DNA from 3 places in the Flavonifractor sp. DFI.6.63 genome. Region 3 is predicted to be linked to each of the others. Evidence: riboswitches for the same ligand, from Rfam matches in the RefSeq annotation. Region 3 holds a riboswitch; each other region holds the start of a gene.
The links. Region 3 has a riboswitch for thiamine pyrophosphate ahead of thiW (energy coupling factor transporter S component ThiW). Riboswitches for the same ligand answer to the same signal wherever they lie in the genome.
Positions count from the first base shown of each region.

Region 1: another riboswitch for thiamine pyrophosphate. It lies ahead of NE547_RS00430 (energy-coupled thiamine transporter ThiT); the one in region 3 lies ahead of thiW (energy coupling factor transporter S component ThiW).
Region 2: another riboswitch for thiamine pyrophosphate. It lies ahead of thiD (bifunctional hydroxymethylpyrimidine kinase/phosphomethylpyrimidine kinase); the one in region 3 lies ahead of thiW (energy coupling factor transporter S component ThiW).

Region 1 covers NZ_JANGBE010000001.1:97,505-103,821, reverse strand. Annotated here, with positions in the region: gene NE547_RS00450 (hypothetical protein) at 1-192, shown strand, start outside; gene NE547_RS00445 (glycosyltransferase) at 262-1,143, opposite strand; gene lspA (signal peptidase II) at 1,321-1,809, shown strand; gene NE547_RS00435 (RluA family pseudouridine synthase) at 1,784-2,698, shown strand; TPP riboswitch at 2,722-2,838, shown strand; gene NE547_RS00430 (energy-coupled thiamine transporter ThiT) at 2,913-3,488, shown strand; gene NE547_RS00425 (HAD-IIB family hydrolase) at 3,492-4,307, shown strand; gene NE547_RS00420 (M20/M25/M40 family metallo-hydrolase) at 4,528-5,964, opposite strand; gene NE547_RS00415 (competence/damage-inducible protein A) at 5,961-6,317, opposite strand, start outside.
Region 2 covers NZ_JANGBE010000033.1:14,519-20,835, forward strand. Annotated here, with positions in the region: gene NE547_RS14520 (hypothetical protein) at 1-390, shown strand, start outside; TPP riboswitch at 1,370-1,471, shown strand; gene thiD (bifunctional hydroxymethylpyrimidine kinase/phosphomethylpyrimidine kinase) at 1,564-2,364, shown strand; gene NE547_RS14530 (thiamine-binding protein) at 2,361-2,657, shown strand; gene thiW (energy coupling factor transporter S component ThiW) at 2,675-3,214, shown strand; gene thiM (hydroxyethylthiazole kinase) at 3,228-4,064, shown strand; gene thiE (thiamine phosphate synthase) at 4,045-4,704, shown strand; gene NE547_RS14550 (HAD-IA family hydrolase) at 4,697-5,335, shown strand; gene tenA (thiaminase II) at 5,332-5,991, shown strand; gene NE547_RS14560 (ABC transporter ATP-binding protein) at 5,994-6,317, shown strand, end outside.
Region 3 covers NZ_JANGBE010000003.1:17,952-24,268, forward strand. Annotated here, with positions in the region: gene NE547_RS01950 (sensor histidine kinase) at 90-692, shown strand; gene NE547_RS01955 (hypothetical protein) at 1,478-1,729, opposite strand; TPP riboswitch at 1,866-1,971, shown strand; partial or broken gene thiW (energy coupling factor transporter S component ThiW) at 2,187-2,708, shown strand; gene thiM (hydroxyethylthiazole kinase) at 2,911-3,723, shown strand; gene thiE (thiamine phosphate synthase) at 3,710-4,345, shown strand; gene thiD (bifunctional hydroxymethylpyrimidine kinase/phosphomethylpyrimidine kinase) at 4,424-5,236, shown strand; partial or broken gene thiC (phosphomethylpyrimidine synthase ThiC) at 5,251-6,317, shown strand, end outside.

The DNA of each region.
Region 1 (6,317 bases), on a different contig from region 3:
GGCGCGGCGGTGACCATGTCCGCCATGTTCTCCTTTATGACCATGGCGTCGGCAGGGTATGTCCCCCTGTTTCTGACAAGGCCCTGCATTCAAAAAAATCAAAAATTCCTCTGGGGGGTCGGAGGAGGAACCTGCTTGGGGGGCATCCTGCTGATGACGGTTCTATTCACTGCCCTGGCCTATCTCCTATAAGCGACCAGACGGGAGCGCCCGTCCGCCTGCAGGGCGGAACGGGCGCTCCCGTCTGGTCGCGGGGCGTTATCAAGGCCTTTGCACGGCGGCGCGCCTGCGCCGCCCCTTCCGCGCCGGGAGGCGGGGCAGCTCCGGAAGGGCAAGACTGCCGCCGTCGGTGGCGGCGGAGATCAGATAGCGGTAGACCCGGCCCTTTTGCCGCTCGTACAGGTCCAGGGTCTGATAGAGGTCCTTGTAATAGGAAAAGGTCTTCTGCTTCATCTCCAGAGTGCGGCGCAGGGTGGGCTGGGTCATGACCAGACTGTCCTCCCGTTTGATATAACAGCACACCGGCTCCGGGACGGCGGCCACCAGACGGACATATTTGATGTACTCCAGATTGAACAGAAAATCCTCGCACCAGCTCAGCTCCTCCGGGCAGCGCAGCTGGTGGGCCTCCACAATGCTGCGGCGGTAGAGCTTGTTCCAAAGCACCCCGTAGTAGAAGTTGGCGGGGGCCTTGACCATCTCCTCTGCAAACTCTGTCCGCGTGAGCACCCGGCGGCCCCGGATATGCCCCTGCAGCGCCTGGCGCTGACCGGATACCCGGTAAAAACGGGCGATCACCAGGTCGGTGCCGGTGCTCAGAGCGGCGTGGACCAGGACCTCAGTGGCGTTGGACAGGAGCCGGTCGTCCCCGTCCACAAACTGGAGGTACTGCCCCGTAGCCGCCGCCAGTCCCGCGTTGCGGGCGGCGGAGACCCCTGCGTTTTGCTGATGGATGACCCGAAAGCGCGCGTCCCGCTCCGCCGCCGCGCGGCACAGGGAGAGGCTTTCGTCCGTGCTGCCGTCGTCCACCAGTATGACCTCGATCTCCCGCCAGGTCTGGACGCGGATGCTCTCCAGACAGGCGGGAAGATACGCCGCCACGTTGTATACCGGCACGATGATGCTGACCTTTGCGCGTTCCAAAACGACACTCCTTTTTGTAATGTGCTCAAATCCCATTATAATGCGCCCGCCGCCGGGCCGCAAGAGCGGATCGCACGAAGGCGCGCCGGAACAGGGGCGGGGCATTGCAATGTTTTGGCGCCTGTGGTACACTATCCGGGAACCAAACGCCCGATGGGCGTGCAAAGGAGAGCGCTTATGCTGTATTTGATCCTTGCGGCCCTTCTGGTCGCCCTCGACCAGGCGGTGAAATTTTTGGTACGCGCCCACATTCCGCTGGGGGGCTCCCTTCCCGTTCTGCCCGGTGTGCTGGACCTGACCTATGTGCAGAACACCGGGGCGGCCTTTTCCCTGTTTACCGGGCATACCTGGCTTCTGACCATCATCTCCCTGGCGGTCTCCGTGGCGCTGGCGGCGGCGCTGGTAAAGGGCGTGCTGCGGCATCCCTTTGCCCGCTGCGCCCTGGCGGTGGTGCTGGCCGGTGCGGTGGGCAACCTGATCGACCGGGCCTTCCTGCGCTTCGTGACCGATATGTTCCGCACGCTGTTCCTGGATTTCCCCGTCTTCAATGTGGCGGATATCTGTGTGGTGCTGGGGGGCATCGCCCTGTGCGTGTACGTGATCTTTTTCTACGATAAGTACGAGAAACGGGAGAAGCAGGATGACGCCGCTCCATCTGACGGCTGACCGGGCCGGGGAGCGGGTGGACCAGTTCCTCGCCCGCACCCTGCCGGAGCTGACCCGCTCCGCCGCCCAGCGGCTGCTGGAGGAGGGCGCGGTCACCCGCGGCGGCGGGCGGGTAAAGAAGAATGACAAGACCGCCCCCGGCGACGTGTTTACCGTCGTCCTGCCCGACCCTGCCCCGATTGACGTGCTCCCCCAAAAGATCCCGCTGGATGTGATCTACGAGGACGGCGACGTGATCGTGGTCAACAAGCCCGTGGGGCTGGTGGTCCACCCTGCGCCGGGCCATCCGGACGGGACCCTGGTCAACGCGCTGCTGTATCACTGCGGAGCGTCCCTCTCGGGCATCAACGGGGCGCTGCGCCCCGGGATCGTGCACCGGATCGACCGGGACACTTCCGGTCTGATCATCGCGGCCAAAAACGATTTTGCCCACCTGGCGCTGGCCGAACAGCTGCAGGATCACTCCCTTTACCGGGAATACGAGGCCGTGTGTGTGGGCAATCTGAAGCAGGATGCCGGTACGGTCCGCGCACCCATCGCCCGGCACCCCACCGACCGGAAACGGATGGCGGTGGATGTGCTCCACGGCCGGGAGGCGGTGACCCACTGGACGGTGTTGGAGCGGTTGGGGGGCTATACCCATATCCAGTGCCGACTGGAGACCGGCCGCACCCATCAGATCCGGGTCCACATGGCGAAGCTGGGGCATCCCCTGCTGGGGGACACGGTATACGGGGCCAAAAAGCCCTACCCCGGCCTGGCGGGCCAGTGCCTGCACGCCCGCAGGCTCTCCTTCACCCACCCACGGACGGGACGGCGCATGACCCTGGAGTGCCCGCTCCCCCCTTATTTTGCGCAGGTATTGACAAAACTGCGGCAGTTGGTATAGAATTTGCAGTAACCGCAGGACAAATCGAATAGCAGGGGCGCTGGACGCATGTCCGGCTGAGATGGACGCCTATCGCGGCGCACGGTCCCTTGAACCTGATCCGGGTAATGCCGGCGTAGGAAGAGTATTCGGCACACATTGTCGTTTCTCCCGTACCGCATTGCGCTACACCCGGTTTGCGCTGCGGTACATCTTTTTGGGAGGAATCTGTTCTATGACAACCACAAGCAATCAGAAATCGCACCTGGGCGTGCGGATGCTCTGCGAAGGGGCGATCATGATCGCCCTGTCCCTCGTGCTGGGGCTGCTGAAGGTGTTCGAGCTGCCTCAGGGCGGCTCCGTCTCGCTGGAGATGCTGCCCCTGCTGCTGTTCTGCGTACGCTGGGGCATGGGCGGCGGCTTGATCGCCTGCTTTGCCTTTGGGATTCTCCAGGTGTTTATCCAGGGCGCGGTGAGCTGGGGCTGGCAGTCCATCCTGCTGGACTATGTGCTGGCCTTCGGCGTCATCGGCGTGGCCGGCCTGGGCAAGGGCAAGCCGGGCGGCATTTTCTGGGGCAGCATCCTGGGCGGCGCGGCCCGGTTCATCATCCACTACATCAGCGGTATTACCATTTATAAGATTGTGGCCCCGACGGAGATCTTCGGCACGGTGTTTGATAACCCCTCCCTCTACTCGCTGGTCTACAACGGCAGCTATGTGGGCATTGACATCGTTTTGTGCCTGGTGATTTTCGGTATCCTCTATGCACCGCTGAAAAAGTACTTTACGGGGGCCGATCTGAAGAAATAAGGTGTGACGCATTTGGGCAAGTTCAACGGTGTGCTTCTGGTCAGCGATTTTGACGACACGCTGTACGGCTCCGACCTGCGGGTGTCCGAGGAGAACCGGCGCGCGCTCGACTATTTTACCGGCGCGGGCGGGATCTTTACCGTAGCCACCGGGCGGGCCCACCCCACCTTTGCGCCCCACGCCGCCAGCGTACCCATCAACGCGCCGGTCGTCCTCTCCAACGGCGCCTGCCTGTACGACTTCCAAGCCGACCGGGTGGTCCGTGAGACCTTCCTGCCCCGGCGGGCGGCCCGGGACCTGCAGGAGGTGGCCCGCCGCTTCCCGGAGATCGGCTTTGAGGCCTATCACCAGGACGAGATCTATGCCTATCAGCCCAACGAGGTCACCTTTCATCATCTGCGCCGGGCCCAGGCCGCCTATACCGAACGGCCCATCCTGGAGATGCCCCTGCCCTGGACCAAGGCCATCCTCCAGCAGCGCAATCCCCTGCTGCGGTCCGTTCAGCGCTACATCCTGGAACGTTGGGCAGAGCACTATGAGGCCATCTTCTCCAACGCCGTGCTGCTGGAGCTGACCGCCAAGGGCAGTACCAAGGGCGGCATGGTGCGCTGCCTGGCCCGGCTGCTGGGCATTGAGGAGCGGAACATTTACTGCGTGGGGGACAATCAGAACGACATCCCCATGCTGGCCGTCTCGGCCATTCCCTTCGCCCCGTCCAACTGCGCGCAGGAGGTGCGGGACTGGGGCGCGCGCATTCTGAGCTCCTGTGACGAAAGCTGCGTGGCCCAGATCGTCGCGATTCTGGATAAGCGATATTAAAACAAGGACAAGGACCGGGCCCGGCATTTGCCGGGCCCGGTCCTTGTCCCTGTCGAAAAAGGCCTGGCCTTTTCCGGCAGGGGGGCTACAGGACGGCCAGGACTCGATTCCTGCGGAAAAGTCGCCCTGTCCGTCCTGAGGAGGGGCATTTCCTTCCCCCGTCTGCGGACGGCGGAACTCTGTAAGGCACCCCTGCGGGAGAGCGCGGTACGCCGGTGCGCTACAGGGCCTCCAGCGTACCCGCCAGCAGCAGGGCGTAATCGGGCAGCGTGTCCAGAGGGGCCCGCTCGGAGACTGAGTGGGCGTCCAGAATATCGGGGCCGGTGCTGGCCATGACCAGGCCGGGGGCTTTGGGGCCCAGCACTGAGGGCTCCAGACCCACATGGACCGTGGAGACCTCCAGCGTCCGTCCGGTCTGCTCCCGGTACACCCGGGCGAGCACTGCGGCCAGCGGGTTGGCCGGGTCCCCCGTCCAGCCGGGGTAGCCGGACGCCTCGGCGGAGAAGCCGAGCGTCCCGGCCAGAGCATCATGGGCGCGGGCCAGCTCCGCCTCCCACGACGGCCGGGCCGAGCGCAGGAACGCGCAGACCTGTATCTGGCCGTCCTCCGTGGACAGCCGGCCCACATTGGCGGAAGCGCCCACCACGTCAGGAAAGGCCGGGTCCATCGCGTACACGCCGTGAAACAGCCCCGCCGTCAAGGCCAAAGCGGCCTGGCGGCAGAGCGGGGACCAGACCTGCTCCGGCCGGGGCGCGGGGGCGTGGAAGAGGGTCAGGCGGGGGTCCCGGGCCCCATAGGCGGCCGCTTCCCGGGCAAGGTCCTCCAGATCGGGCTCGCCGCCCTCCGGAAGGACGACCAGCGCCTCCGCGGCGGCGGGGATGGCGTTATGGGCCGTGCCGCCCCGGAAGTCCGCCACGGCCCAGTCCGGCCGCGCCAGCAGAAAACCCGCCAGCAGCCGCAGCGCATTGGCCCGGCCCCGGTGGATGTCGTCACCCGAGTGCCCGCCCGCCCCGCCGGAAAGGGCGATGCGCCAGGCGTCCCCCGCCGGGGCGGGGCAGGCCGCCAGGGGGAGCCGGTAGGTCTCCCGCCGGCCGCCGGCCGAACCCACGATGGCCCGGCCCAGGTGAAATCCGTCGGTATTGAGCAGAAAGTCCGCCCCCGCCAGCCAGGAGGGGTCCACCTGCTTGGCCCCCTCCAGGCCGACCTCCTCCGCTGCTGTAAACAGCAGGCGCAGAGGGCCGTGGGACAGGCCGCGGCCCAGCAGCCACAGCACGGCGGCGTTGCCCAGATTGTTGTCCGCGCCCAGGGAGGAGCGGCCGTCGGAGCGGAGGAAACCGTCCGCCTCCACCACCGTCACCGGCTCGGCCAACGGGTCGAAGCCGCTGCCCGGGGCCACGGCGCATACCATGTCCAGATGCCCCTGCAGGATCAGCCGGGGGGCCGCCGTGCGGCCGGGCGCGGCCGGCACGTCGGCCATCACGTTGCCGTGCCCGTCCCGGACCGGGGCCAGCCCCAGTTCCGCCAGCCGGGCGGTCAGGGCCCGCACCGCGGAGCGTTCATGCCGGGAGGGGTGGGGGGTGCGGTTCAGGGCGCGAAATTCTGCGGCGATCCCCGCGCGTATCGTGTCCGGCCCGCCAAGACGCTCCAGCAGCGTCATTCCGAAGGCTCCGTTCCGGTTTCCTCCAGCGGTGCGCCGGACAGCCAGCGGCGGACCAGGTCCAGCGCCCCGCTGGCGGCCAGTGTCCGGATGCGCTCCCGCACGCCGCCGGACCGGGTCCGCTTGACCGTGGTGCCGTCCGGTGCGGCCAGGGCCAGATAGACCAGCCCAACCGGGTTGCCCCGCTCATCCGGATCGGGACCGGCCACGCCGGTGACGGCCACCGCCAGATCGCAGCCCAGCGTCCGGCGGGCCCCCTCGGCCATGGCGCGGGCCACCGGCTCGCTCACCGCGCCGTATTCCTCCAGAAGGGCCTGGGGCACGCCGAGCACCGTGTGCTTGACCGGAGTGGC
Region 2 (6,317 bases), on a different contig from region 3:
CTATCACAATGGACAACAGAATCTAACGCAGAACAAGTCAAAATTCAGGTAGATCCAGAAATGCCGTTGGCTCCTGGGATGGAAGATATAAAAGGAAATTTTATACGAGGTCTGTTCCGTAACAATTGGACCGTTAGCGTAAATGAGGCGTTGCAGGGAGCATCGGTAAATTACAAAGACAGAACATCCGATGTGATTGACGAAATCCCACGTAACTTAGCGGGCATTTGGTTGCAGCCTAGCGGCAGAACTCCGGATGCCGTATATGAGGGCAAACAAAGATACCAATTTACACCAAAGCAGGCATTTGATTTGAGCGCGGTAGAGTCTATTACCATTGACGGTACTAAGTATTTTTTCCCCACAATGATGGAAGAAATTGATTCTTGAGAATTAAACAGGCCTACTGAACGCCAAGCTGAACAGTTCAATCTGTGCAGGATAGATTGAGGTTAGAACTTGAGCGTCCGGGTATCGCGGAGTGGGCAACCATATCGAACGCGGATCAAGCAGTTGATCAAATCGCCGGTCCGGAAGATATCGAGGCGTTGCCTGAGTCTCGTGCCATCATTACAAGATCCCTGTTTTCCAAGAACGGGTGGGCGAGCGTGGACGAAACTCTGCGTGGGGCGAGGCTAAATTATTAAGGCATTACCGCATGCTTCAACGCGTGCGGATCGGCGCGAAAATTTGTGCCGCAAAAAGGCGCGAAACCGCAGGAATACTTTTTGTATTGCAAGGTTTTGCAACGCATTTGTGGGGCAAATTGGCCGCCAAGACGTGCGTGGGGAATTGTGCGGTGTTGCCTTAAGATGGAACATCGGAAGTAATCGGCCAAATCCCAAGCGTTTACGCCGGCGGCCGGTCATCAAACGATGACGATTCCAAATATCAGTTTATACCGAAAAAAGCATTTGATCTGAGCACGGTCGCGTCTGTCACTATTTGTGATACCAGGTATGCCTTTATTACCATGGACGAAATCAAACTTTGGGCACAACGCCGCGCAGTATATTTGAAGTTGGTCCAAAGCATAGGGCGGCCTGCACACTGCCAATACGGCGCTCCCCCCCAGGGGGGGAGCGCCGTACAAAATAATCCCCGGCACCAGGGCGCCATGCCTCCCTGCTGCAGCCATTCAACAGATCATCGGACGGATAACCCGTTTGGGCATGCCGCCTTGTACTCATCCTCCGCCTTCTTGACGCGCTATCGAAAAACAAAAAACGTTCTATACGCATTTCTTCCGGCCTTTGGGGCGAGCGAAACATTCCTCCTTCGGTTTCATCTTTACTTTCGTTCATTCCTGTGTTATAGTAATGGTTGCAGAATGAGCCGCACTGCGGTTTCTTCTGCGACAAGTCAATATGGTTGCCTGCAAGGGAGCTCTGAAGAAGGGCTGAGAGGGGAAACATCCCGACCTTACCTGATGTGGATAATGCCAACGTAGGGACGCAGTGAGTAACATACGGCTTGGGCCCTTTGCGGCCCCAGCCGTCAAAGTCTATTACTCGGAGCGCTCCTGGACGGGCGTTCCGAGTTTTTTCTTTGGGAGGTATCGAAATGAAAACAGTATTGACCATCGCCGGCAGTGACTCCAGCGGTGGGGCAGGTATCCAGGCCGATCTGAAGACCATGACCTGTCTGGGGGTGTACGGCATGAGCGCCGTCACCGCGCTTACGGCTCAAAACACGACCGGGGTCTACGGCGTGCTGGAAGCCGCTCCCGCATTCGTAGGGCAGCAGCTGGACTGCGTCTTTCGGGACATTCGCCCCGATGCGGTAAAGATCGGCATGGTATCCAACGCGGACATCATCCGCACCATTGGGGCTAAGCTGCGGGAGTACCAGGCCGCGCACATCGTAGTCGATCCGGTGATGGCGGCCACCAGCGGCAGCAGCCTGATGCGGGAGAGCGCGCTTTCCGCCCTGATGGAAGAGCTCTTCCCCCTGGCAGAAGTCATCACCCCCAACCTTCCGGAGGCGGAACGGCTATGCGGTTTCCCCATCGGGGATGAGGCGGATATGCTCCGGGCCGCCGAGGCCGTCGGAACGGTTCTCCCCGGCGCCGTGCTGGTAAAAGGCGGTCACCGGACGGCCGATGCGGACGATCTGCTCTGGCACGGCGGCACGGCCCGCTGGTTCCGGGCGTGCCGGGTAGACAACCCCAACAATCACGGTTCGGGCTGCACGCTGTCCTCCGCCATCGCCTCTTTCCTGGCCCTGGGCCACGCCCTGCCCGAGGCGGTCGGAATGGCCAAGGCCTACATCACCGCCGCCCTGGAGGCCGGGCTGGACCTGGGCGGCGGCAGCGGTCCGCTGAAACACAATTATGCCATTTTGGAAGGGGGCGCCGTGCAATGAATGCGAGCGTCGCCATCCAGGTCCTTCCCAAGGTCCTGGAGCAGGAGGAGACCCGCCGCATCGTGGACGAGGTCATTTCCTACCTGGCCTCCACCGGCCTGCACTATGCGGTAGGCCCTTTTGAGACCACGCTGGAGGGTGAGCTGGACCAGCTTCTGGATCTTGTAAAGGAATGCTGCCGCATCTGTGTGCGGGCAGGCTCCCCCAGCGTGATGAGCTACGTAAAGATCAGCTACAAGCCCGACGGCGTCTGGACCATTGCGGATAAGACGGGCCGCTATCAAACCCTGTAAGGGAGGAGGAAATTCCGATGCAACCGATTCATTCTGCGTCCGCCATGACCCGGGCCGGCGGCGTCTCAGTACGAAAAATGGCGCTTACCACCATGCTGGCCGTGCTGAGCTTCGTGCTCTCCACCTTCGTCTATTTTCCCGCTATGGCGCCCTTCCAGCATTTCTGCAACCTTCTGGGGGCCGTGTTCCTGGGCCCCTGGTACGGGCTGGCCGCCGCCGCCCTGACCGGGCTGCTGCGGATGGTGCTCACGGGGCGGACCATCCAGGCTCTGGTGGGCGCCGTGTTCGGCGCGTTTCTCTCCGCCCTGCTGTATCAGAAAACGCGCAAGCTCTGGCTGGCGTATGCCGGCGAGGTATTCGGCACCGGCATCCTCAGCGCCATAGCCGTTTACCCACTGATGCGGCTATTCTACGGTCTCCCCCCTCACTCTCCCTTCTACTACATCCCCTTCTATGTTCCCTCCGCTGCCGTGGGCGGCGGGATGGGCTGCGCCGTCCTTCTCCTTCTCAGGCACTCCGGCGCTCTGAACCGGATGCTGAATCAACTCAACCGTTAAGGGGGAGGGACCTATGCAGCCAGCCGAATTTGCCGCCCGGCTCCGGGCGGTGCGGAGCGCCGCGCCCCTGGTACAGTGCATTACCAACTTTGTCACCGTCAACGACTGCGCCAACATGATCCTGGCCGCCGGCGGATCTCCCACCATGGCCCACGACCTCCGCGAGGTGGAAGAATCGGTCGCGGGGGCCCAGGCTCTGGTGCTCAACCTGGGAGCCGTCGGGGAGCTGGAGGCCATGCTCCTGGCCGGGAAAACGGCCAACGCCCTTGGAATCCCCGTGGTACTGGACCCGGTGGCCGCCGGAGCCACCACGCTGCGGCGGCAGGCCTGCCGCCGCCTGCTGGCGGTGCTTGGCTTTGCCGTCATCCGCGGCAATGCTTCCGAGATCCGCTCCCTGGCCCTGGGGCAGCGGGGCGGCAGCGGGGTGGACGTATCCGCCGGGGACGCCGTTACCCAACAAACGCTGCCCCAAGCGGCAGAGCTGACCGAACGCCTGGCCCGGCGCACCGGGGCGGTGATCGCCCTCTCCGGCGCTACCGACATCGTCTCCGACGGGCACAGGACCCTGCTGCTCCATAACGGCGTACCCACCATGGCCCGCATCACCGGCAGCGGGTGCATGCTCGCCGCCCTGACCGGCGCTTTCTGCGGAGCATCGCCGGAACATCCCTTTGCGGCCGCAGCCGCAGCCGCGGCCGCCCTCGGGGTGGCGGGGGAGCTGGCCGAGGCGCACCGCCTGCGCAGCGGCGCCGGCAACGCCAGCTTCCGCACGCATTTGATCGACGGGGTGTTCCGCCTCACCGAAACCCAATTGAGAGAAGGAGTCCGCTATGAAGTTTACCAAGGATGAGATCCGCGCCTCCCTGCTGCTGTACGCGGTCACCGACCGCACCTGGCTGAACGGACGCCCCCTTACCGAGGATGTGGAGCGTGTGCTTGCCAACGGCGCCACCTTCCTCCAGATCCGGGAGAAGGCCCTGGAGCGGGATGCTTTTCTGGCGGAAGCCAAGCGCCTGCAGGCTCAGGCCGCCCGGTACCACGTCCCCTTCGTGGTCAACGACTCCATTGAAGTGGCGCTGGAATGCGGCGCCGACGGAGTTCACATGGGGCAGTCCGATCTGGCGGGCAAACCGGTGCGCTCCCTCATCGGCCCGGACAAGATCCTGGGCATTTCCGCCAACACCGTAGACGCCGCCGTAGCCGCCGAGCAGGCCGGGGCGGATTACATCGGCGCGGGAGCGGTGTTCTCCACTACCACCAAAGCGGACGCCGGGAGCCTGACGCTTGCCCGGCTGCGCGCCATCTGCGACGCCGTGACCATCCCGGTGGTAGCCATCGGCGGGATCAACGCCGACAATCTCCCGGCCCTGAAGGGCAGCGGCGTGGACGGCGTGGCGGTGGTGTCCGCACTCTTCGCCCAGCGCGACGCGGGGGCTGCGGCCGCCCGTCTGCGGACGCTGGCCGAGGAACTGGTGGGACGCCATGGATAAGCGCTTTTGTATTTTTGACATGGACGGCACCCTGGTGGACTCCATGCGCTATTGGAAAAACCTGGGCCTTGACTATCTGGGGGCCCGCGGCATCCGCCCGGAGGAGGCGCTGCTGCGGGCGATGGAGTCCATGACCATGCTGGAGGGGGCCGCCTGCTTTATGGACGCCTTCGGCATTCCCGGCCCGCCCCAGCGCATCGTGGACGAGATGGAGGCCATCATGGACGTCCGCTACCGGAAGGATGTGGACCTGAAGCCCGGAGCAAAAGAATATCTGGAGCGGCTGAGGGGCCGCGGGTGCCGCCTGTGCGTGGCCACGGCCACCGCCGAGCCGCTGTCCCGCGCCTGCCTCTCCCGGCTGGGGGTGGACGGACTGTTTGACTTTATTCTGAGCTGCGAAACGCTGGGCGTGAGCAAGGAGCATCCGGACGTGTACCTGTCGGCGGCCCGCCGGCTGGGCGCGCAGCCGGCGGAGACCGCCGTCTTTGAAGACGCCCTCTACGCCGCCCGAACCGCCCGGGACGCGGGCTTTTACACCGTGGCTGTTTCAGAGCCCGCTTACGCCTCAGACTGGCCTGCGCTCTCCGCCCTGGCCGACGAGACTCTTTTGGATTGGAGGAGCGCCGTATGACGGTAACACAGCGTCTGTACCAGGCCGCCCGCCCCGTGTGGGAGGCCTGCCATGCCCATCCCTTTGTCCGGGGCATCGGCGACGGCACCCTGCCGCTGGAGCAGTTTCGGTGGTTTCTGCTGCAGGACTACCGGTACCTTTTCGATTACGCACGGGTCTTTGCCTACGGAGTGATCAAGGCCCGGGACCCGGAGCTGATGCGCATCTTCTCCGTCAATTTGGACGCCATCCTGGGCGGCGAAATGCGGCTGCACCGGGCCTACATGGCCCGCCTCGGCATCCCGGAGGCACAGGTCTTCGCCGTGCAGCCCGCCCTGGCCAACCTGTCCTACACCCACTACATGCTGGCCGTGGCCGCCGCCGGAGGCCCGGCGGAGATCGTGGCCTCCCTTCTGGCCTGTTCCTGGAGCTATGCCGAGATCGGCCAGCGGCTGGCCGATCTGCCGGGAGCGGCGGAGCACCCCTTTTATGGCGAGTGGGTCCAGGGCTATGCCGGAGCGGATTACCAGAAAACCAACGCCGCTCTGGTGGCGTTGATGGATACGCTGGCCCAGGACTGCAGTGAGGCGGACTATCAGCGTCTGGAGGAGATCTTTGTCTCGTGCAGCCGGTATGAGCTCGGCTTCTGGGACATGGCCTGGAAACGGGAGCCGTAGCCATGCTGGAACTTGATTCCGTCTCCTATCAGTACCCTTCCGAGGACTTCGACATCATCGACCGCCTCTCCTTTCGGATCGCGCCGGGCTCCTTTCATTGCATCCTCGGGGTCAGCGGCTGCGGCAAAAGCACCATCTTCCGCCTGACCAACGGCCTGCTCCAGCCCAAGTCCGGCGCCATTCGGGTGGACGGCGCGCCCATCGGCGGCCGGAAGCGGTACTGCGGCTACATGCCTCAAAAGGATCTGCTGCTGCCCTGGCGCACCGTGGGGGAAAACGCAGCCCTTCCCCTGGAGCTGGCGGGCGGCCTGTCCCGGGCCCAGCGG
Region 3 (6,317 bases):
AGCAGCACGATTCTTAAACCCGCCATTTCCCTGCTTATGGCAGGGGTCTATTCCATCCTGATGTTTCACTTCACCAGCATCAAAGGGAGATGGAGGCACGGCACAGCGCACAGCTGTCGGCCTTGCAGCTGTCCGCTCTTCAGAGCCGGATGGAAGCGGTGAAGGCAGCGGAGGACGCCATCCGTACGGAGCGCCACGACCTGCGCCACCGGCTTCAGGCCGTTACAGAACTGGTATCGCGTGGAGACAAGAAGTCCGCGCTGGAGTTTCTGGACGCTGCCCAAAAGCGGCTGGATGAGCACAAGGAGATCCGCTGGTGTCGCCCTCCCGTGCTGGACGCGGTGTTTTCCTCTTGCTTTGACCAGGCTCAAAATCAAGGGATCTCCGTGGAGGCAAAGCTTTCTCCGCCTAGCACCCTGCCGGTGGATGAGGGCGAATTGGCCATCGTCGTGGCAAATGCCCTGGAAAATGCCATTCACGCAAATCTCTCGTTGCCCCGAAAACAGCGAAAGATCCGGTGCAAGATGGTGGGGACGCCTGGTGTCATGCTGGAACTCACGAATCCTTGTACTGCCAATGTCACCTTTGACAGCAACGGTCTTCCGGTAGCACAAAAGGAGGGACACGGTCTGAGGTACATTCCATCTCTGCTTTTTGCCAGAAAAACGGAGCCGTCTGCCAGTTTGACCTGACAGACGGTTGGTTCCGGTTGAGGTTGGTGCTCTAATGTACAAAGTTTATGTTTATCATCTAATATCCTGTTTTTAGCTACGATGGGCATTTTGTCATTCTTTTTCTCGCCCGGCCAACCCGAACTGCGAGCAACTGGTGCAATTGAGCCAGATGCTCTCCGAGGACGAAGGCTATAGCACTACGCTGCCGCCTTTATATGTTCGGGGCTATTTCTGCTGCTTGGCATTCTCGTCGCGTTGCTGTCCCTGGAAGCCAGAGCAGCCATTGGAACGCAACAGCTCCGGATGCTGCGGCATCTCAGCGCACTGGTGGTGAATGTGTGGATGTCTATGGATTTGGCGGTGCTCTAGATGGTACATATCAGCGGCGCAATATGCATGTATTGGCCACGCCGCTTTTTATGGTCCAGTTCTAGCGCAGTATGATGGGCAGGGATAACCGTCTGCTGCAGATTCTAATAGCCTGGCCCCATTCCGAATTTGATCAGGAGACATGGCTGATGCCAGGCAGGTTTGGCGTACTTGACTTGCGATGTGTACTTTATTGTCCATCCCCTATCTTTGTCTACAGCGTACTAAAATCGCCTTCGTTCACTAGTTTTCCCAAATAGAAATCAGAGGGCATACGGCTTTCTAAGTTGACCCAGTTCACAATCCAGTTTGACAATTTCTTTGACCACACAGCCAGCCACAGACAGAGCTGGAACAACCGGAAAGTCTGTGCTTCAAACGCATCAAAAAGCAACCTAACTAAAAGAGAAACAGCTGTAAACCGCCAAAAAGTGTTAGAAAAAATCATTTTTCGATGTTGACGTGCGGGAGGTCACAGGTTCAAGTCCTGTATCGTCCACCAGAAAAGCCGCTGTTTCCAAAAGGAAACAGCGGCTTTTTGCTGTCTTTTCCCCCTCCGGCTCCCGGACCCTGAGGGACTTACTGCCCGAGACATTGGGTTGGATCTCGGCCCCAGGACCATCAAAACCGGCAGTTATATGCGCACTGGCGCCCTCAGCATCCGTGTTATCGGAAATAAAGGCCATGATATGCGGTTTCCTGTCTGATATTTTTCCCGCGTGGTATTTCCCCCTCAATTATGGATTCTGCTTTCCCGCTGAAATGCCGCGGCGAAAAAGCTTGCATTTTGCCGGAGAAGGGAATATACTGTACCCCAATAACAGAATAAAAAACGGGAGCTTGTGTGACAGGCTGAGAGTAAGGTATGACCTTAGACCGATAACCTGATTTGGGTAATGCCAACGTAGGGAAACAGCGGAATTCGCTTTATGGCGGGGATTATCCAGCGGGATAATCCCCGTTTTTTATGTGCTGAAAGGAGGGAAAGGGGTCGAAAAAACCGGCGGGTGGAAGGGGAGCGCCTTGCGCCTGAGAAATGCTGCGATGGGAACCCGTGTTTCGGGGTGAGAGGAGGCTAGGGAGCCTCGACCGTGCGAAAGCTGTCTACTTTCGTAATCTGATTTACGAAAAGAGTGTCAAGCCATGAACCAATCCAAAAAGATCTTCCGTATGGTATTTCTGGCCATGATGGTGGCCATCGGCGTGGTGATCTCCCCCATCCTCCGGGTGGAGGGGATGTGTCCCACCGCTCACCTCATCAACATCGTGTGCGCGGTGCTCATGGGGCCCTGGTACGCCCTGCTGTGCGCCACCCTCATCGGGATCATCCGCATGAGCACCATGGGTATACCGCCCCTGGCCCTCACAGGTGCGGTGTTCGGCGCCTTCCTGTCCGGCGTGCTCTACCGGGCGTCCAAGGGCAAGCTGATCTGTGCCGTCATCGGGGAGGTGGTGGGTACCGGTATCATCGGCGCCATCGTCTCCTATCCGGTGATGACCCTGCTGGTGCACCGGGAGGGACTGAGCTGGCTGTTCTACGTGCCCTCCTTCCTGTGCGGCACCCTCATCGGCGGCTCGGTGGCCTTCATATTCCTGCGGCAGCTGGCCCGGGCAGGGATGCTCCCCCGGTTCCAGCGGATGCTCTCCGACCGGAGCTTTGAGGAGGGGAGCAGCCCTCTGTCCAATGCCATTGCCATCGCCGCCCTGGGGGTGATCGGCTACCTCATCATCAAGATCCTCACCGGCATGGTGTTCCAGACCGCCGGCCCCCTGTGGAACTGGGCGGCCTGGGGTATGATCGCCATCTTCGTGGTCATGGCTCTGGTCTATTACCTGCTGTATGCCCAACGAAAGGGGGCGGAGGCCGGTGAGTGAGAGAATCTCCCAGATGCTCTGCACCCTGCGGGAGGCGGACCCGCTGATCCACGCCATCACCAATCCCATCTCCATTACCCAGTGCGCCAACGCCGTGCTGGCCCTGGGGGCCCGGCCCATTATGGCGGAGCACCCCCGGGAGGTGGAAGAGATCACCGCCACGGCTGCGGCCCTGCTGTTCAACCTGGGCAACATCACCGATGTGCGGATGGAGGCCATGGAGCGCTCCGCCGGAGCGGCCCGGAAGAACGGGGTGCCTGTGGTCCTGGACGCGGTGGGGGTGGCCTGCTCCCGGCTGCGCCGGGACTACGCCAACCGGCTGCTGGAGCACTTCCCGCCGGCGGTGCTCAAGGGCAACTACGCCGAGATCAACGCCCTGGCCCGGCCGGACTACACCGCCTCCGGCGTGGACGGAGACAAAGCCCTCACCCCGGCGGCGGCGGCCCGGGCCGCCGGTGAGCTGGCCCGCCGCTACGACTGCGTGGTGCTGGCCAGCGGCGCGGCCGACCTGGTGGCCGACGGGACGGGGACCACGGCCATACACAACGGCACCCCGCAGCTGGGGAGCGTCACCGGGACGGGCTGTATGCTGGGTGCCCTGTGCGCCTGCTTTCTGGCCGCCGCCTCCCCTTTGGAGGCGGCGAAGGCGGCCTGCGTCACCCTGGGGGTAGCGGGGGAAAAGGCGGCCACACCCAAGGGCAGCGGCACCTTTCTGGTGAACCTGCTGGACCAGCTCTCCACCCTGGATGGGGAGACCATCCAAGCCTGTGAACGGACGGAGGAATTTTGCAATGAAGAACCTTGATACCACCCTCTACCTGGTGACCGACAGCACCGGCCTGTCTGAGGCGGCATTTCTGGAAAAGGTGGAGCAGGCCCTCCAGGGGGGCGTGACCTTCCTGCAGCTGCGGGAGAAGGAGCGGTCCACCCGGGAGTATATCCATCTGGCCCGGAAGGTCCACGCCCTCGCCAGGCGCTACCAGGTGCCGCTGGTGGTGGACGACCGGGTGGACGTGGCCCTGGCGGCGGAGACGGACGGGGTCCATGTGGGCCAGTCCGACATGCCGGTGGAGCTGGCCCGAAAGCTCCTGGGGCCGGACAAGATTGTGGGGGCCACCGCCAAAACGGTGCCCCAGGCTCTGGAGGCCCTGGAGCAGGGGGCGGACTACCTGGGAGTGGGGGCCATCTACCCCACCACCACCAAGGTGGTCACCGTCATCACCTCCACCGAAACCCTGGGGGAGATCTGCAAAGCGGTGCCCATCCCGGTGAACGCCATCGGCGGGCTGAACCGGGACAACCTGGGGGTGCTGAAGGGCATCCCCATCGCAGGCATCTGCGTGGTCTCCGCCATCATGAAGTCTGCCGACCCCAGGGCGGCTGCGGCGGGGCTGCGGCAGGCCTTTGACGAGTTGAGAAAGGAATAACGTATCCAGCGGCACATTGGGGGCACCACCTTATGCCGCTTAACAAAACAATGCTGAACCACAAAGGAGGCCTATCCCATGAAAACAGCATTGACCATTGCAGGCAGCGACTGCAGCGGAGGCGCCGGAATTCAGGCTGATCTGAAAACCATGACCATGAACGGGGTGTACGGCATGAGCGCCATCACGGCGCTGACGGCCCAGAATACCACCGGCGTCACCGGGATCATGGAGGTCCCGCCCGATTTTCTCCGGCAGCAGCTGGACATGATCTTTTCGGATATCCGCCCCGACGCGGTGAAGATCGGCATGGTGTCCGGCGGGCCGCTCATCGAGGCCATCGCCCAAGCCCTGACGGACTGGAAGGCGGAGCATATCGTGGTGGACCCGGTGATGGTGGCCACCAGCGGCTCGGCCCTGATGGAGACGGAGGCTGTCTCCGTCCTGAAGGCCAGGCTGCTGCCCCTGGCCGACCTGGTCACCCCCAACATCCCGGAGGCGGAGGTACTGTCCGGGCTGACCATCCGGAGCCGGGGAGACATGGAGGCGGCGGCCAGGGCCATTTCTCAGGCCCACGGCTGCGCCGTCCTGGTGAAAGGCGGCCACAGCGTCAGCGATGCCGACGACCTGCTGTACGCCGATGGTCAGGCCAGATGGTTTCCGGGGAAGCGGATCGACAATCCCAACACCCACGGCACCGGCTGCACCCTGTCCTCCGCCATCGCGTCCAATCTGGCCAAGGGCTTTACCCTGGAGGAGTCCATCCAGAGAGCCAAGGACTACATCTCCGGCGCTCTGAGCGCCATGCTGGATCTGGGGAAGGGCAGCGGACCTATGGCCCATAACTTTGCTTTGCGCGGAATTTTTGCCGAAGAAAAAGAATCAGTCTGAAAGGAACGATCACTATGAGAGAATATGCCACACAGATGGAAGCGGCCCGGAAGGGGATCGTCACCCCTGAGATGAAGGCGGTGGCCGCCAAGGAGTACCGCACGGAGGAGGAGATCCGGGACCTGGTGGCCCGGGGCCAGGTGGCCATCTGCGCCAACAAGCTCCACACCTGCCTGGACCCCAACGGCGTGGGCTCCATGCTGCGCACCAAGATCAACGTGAACCTGGGTGTGTCCCGGGACTGCAAGGACTACGATGTGGAGATGGAGAAGGTCATGGCCGCCGTCCGCATGGGGGCGGAGGCCATCATGGACCTGTCCTCCCACGGCAACACCCAGCCCTTCCGCCAGAAGCTGGTCCGGGAGTGCCCGGCCATGATCGGCACCGTGCCGGTGTATGACAGCGTCATCCACTACCAGCGGGACCTGGCCACCCTGACCGCCCAGGACTTCATCGACGTGATCCGCCTCCACGCCCAGGACGGGGTGGACTTCATCACCCTCCACTGCGGCATCACCCGCAAGACCATCGACCAGATCAAGACCCACAAGCGGAAGATGAACATCGTCTCCCGGGGCGGCTCCCTGGTCTTTGCCTGGATGAGCATGACGGGGGAGGAGAACCCCTTCTACCAGTATTTTGACCAGATCCTGGACATCTGCCGGGAGTACGACGTGACCATCTCCCTGGGGGACGCCTGCCGGCCCGGCTGCCTGGCCGACGGCAGCGACGTGTGCCAGATCGAGGAGCTGGTGCGGCTGGGCGAGCTGACCAAACGGGCCTGGGCCAGGGACGTGCAGGTAATGGTGGAGGGTCCCGGCCATATGCCCATGGACCAGATCGAAGCCAACATGAAGCTCCAGCAGACCATCTGCATGGGGGCCCCCTTCTATGTGCTGGGCCCCATCGTCACCGACATCGCCCCGGGCTACGACCACATCACCTCCGCCATCGGCGGGGCCATCGCGGCGGCCTCCGGCGCGGCCTTCCTGTGCTACGTCACCCCGGCGGAGCACCTGGCCCTGCCCAACGTGGAGGACGTGAAGCAGGGCATCGTGGCCTCCAAGATCGCGGCCCACGC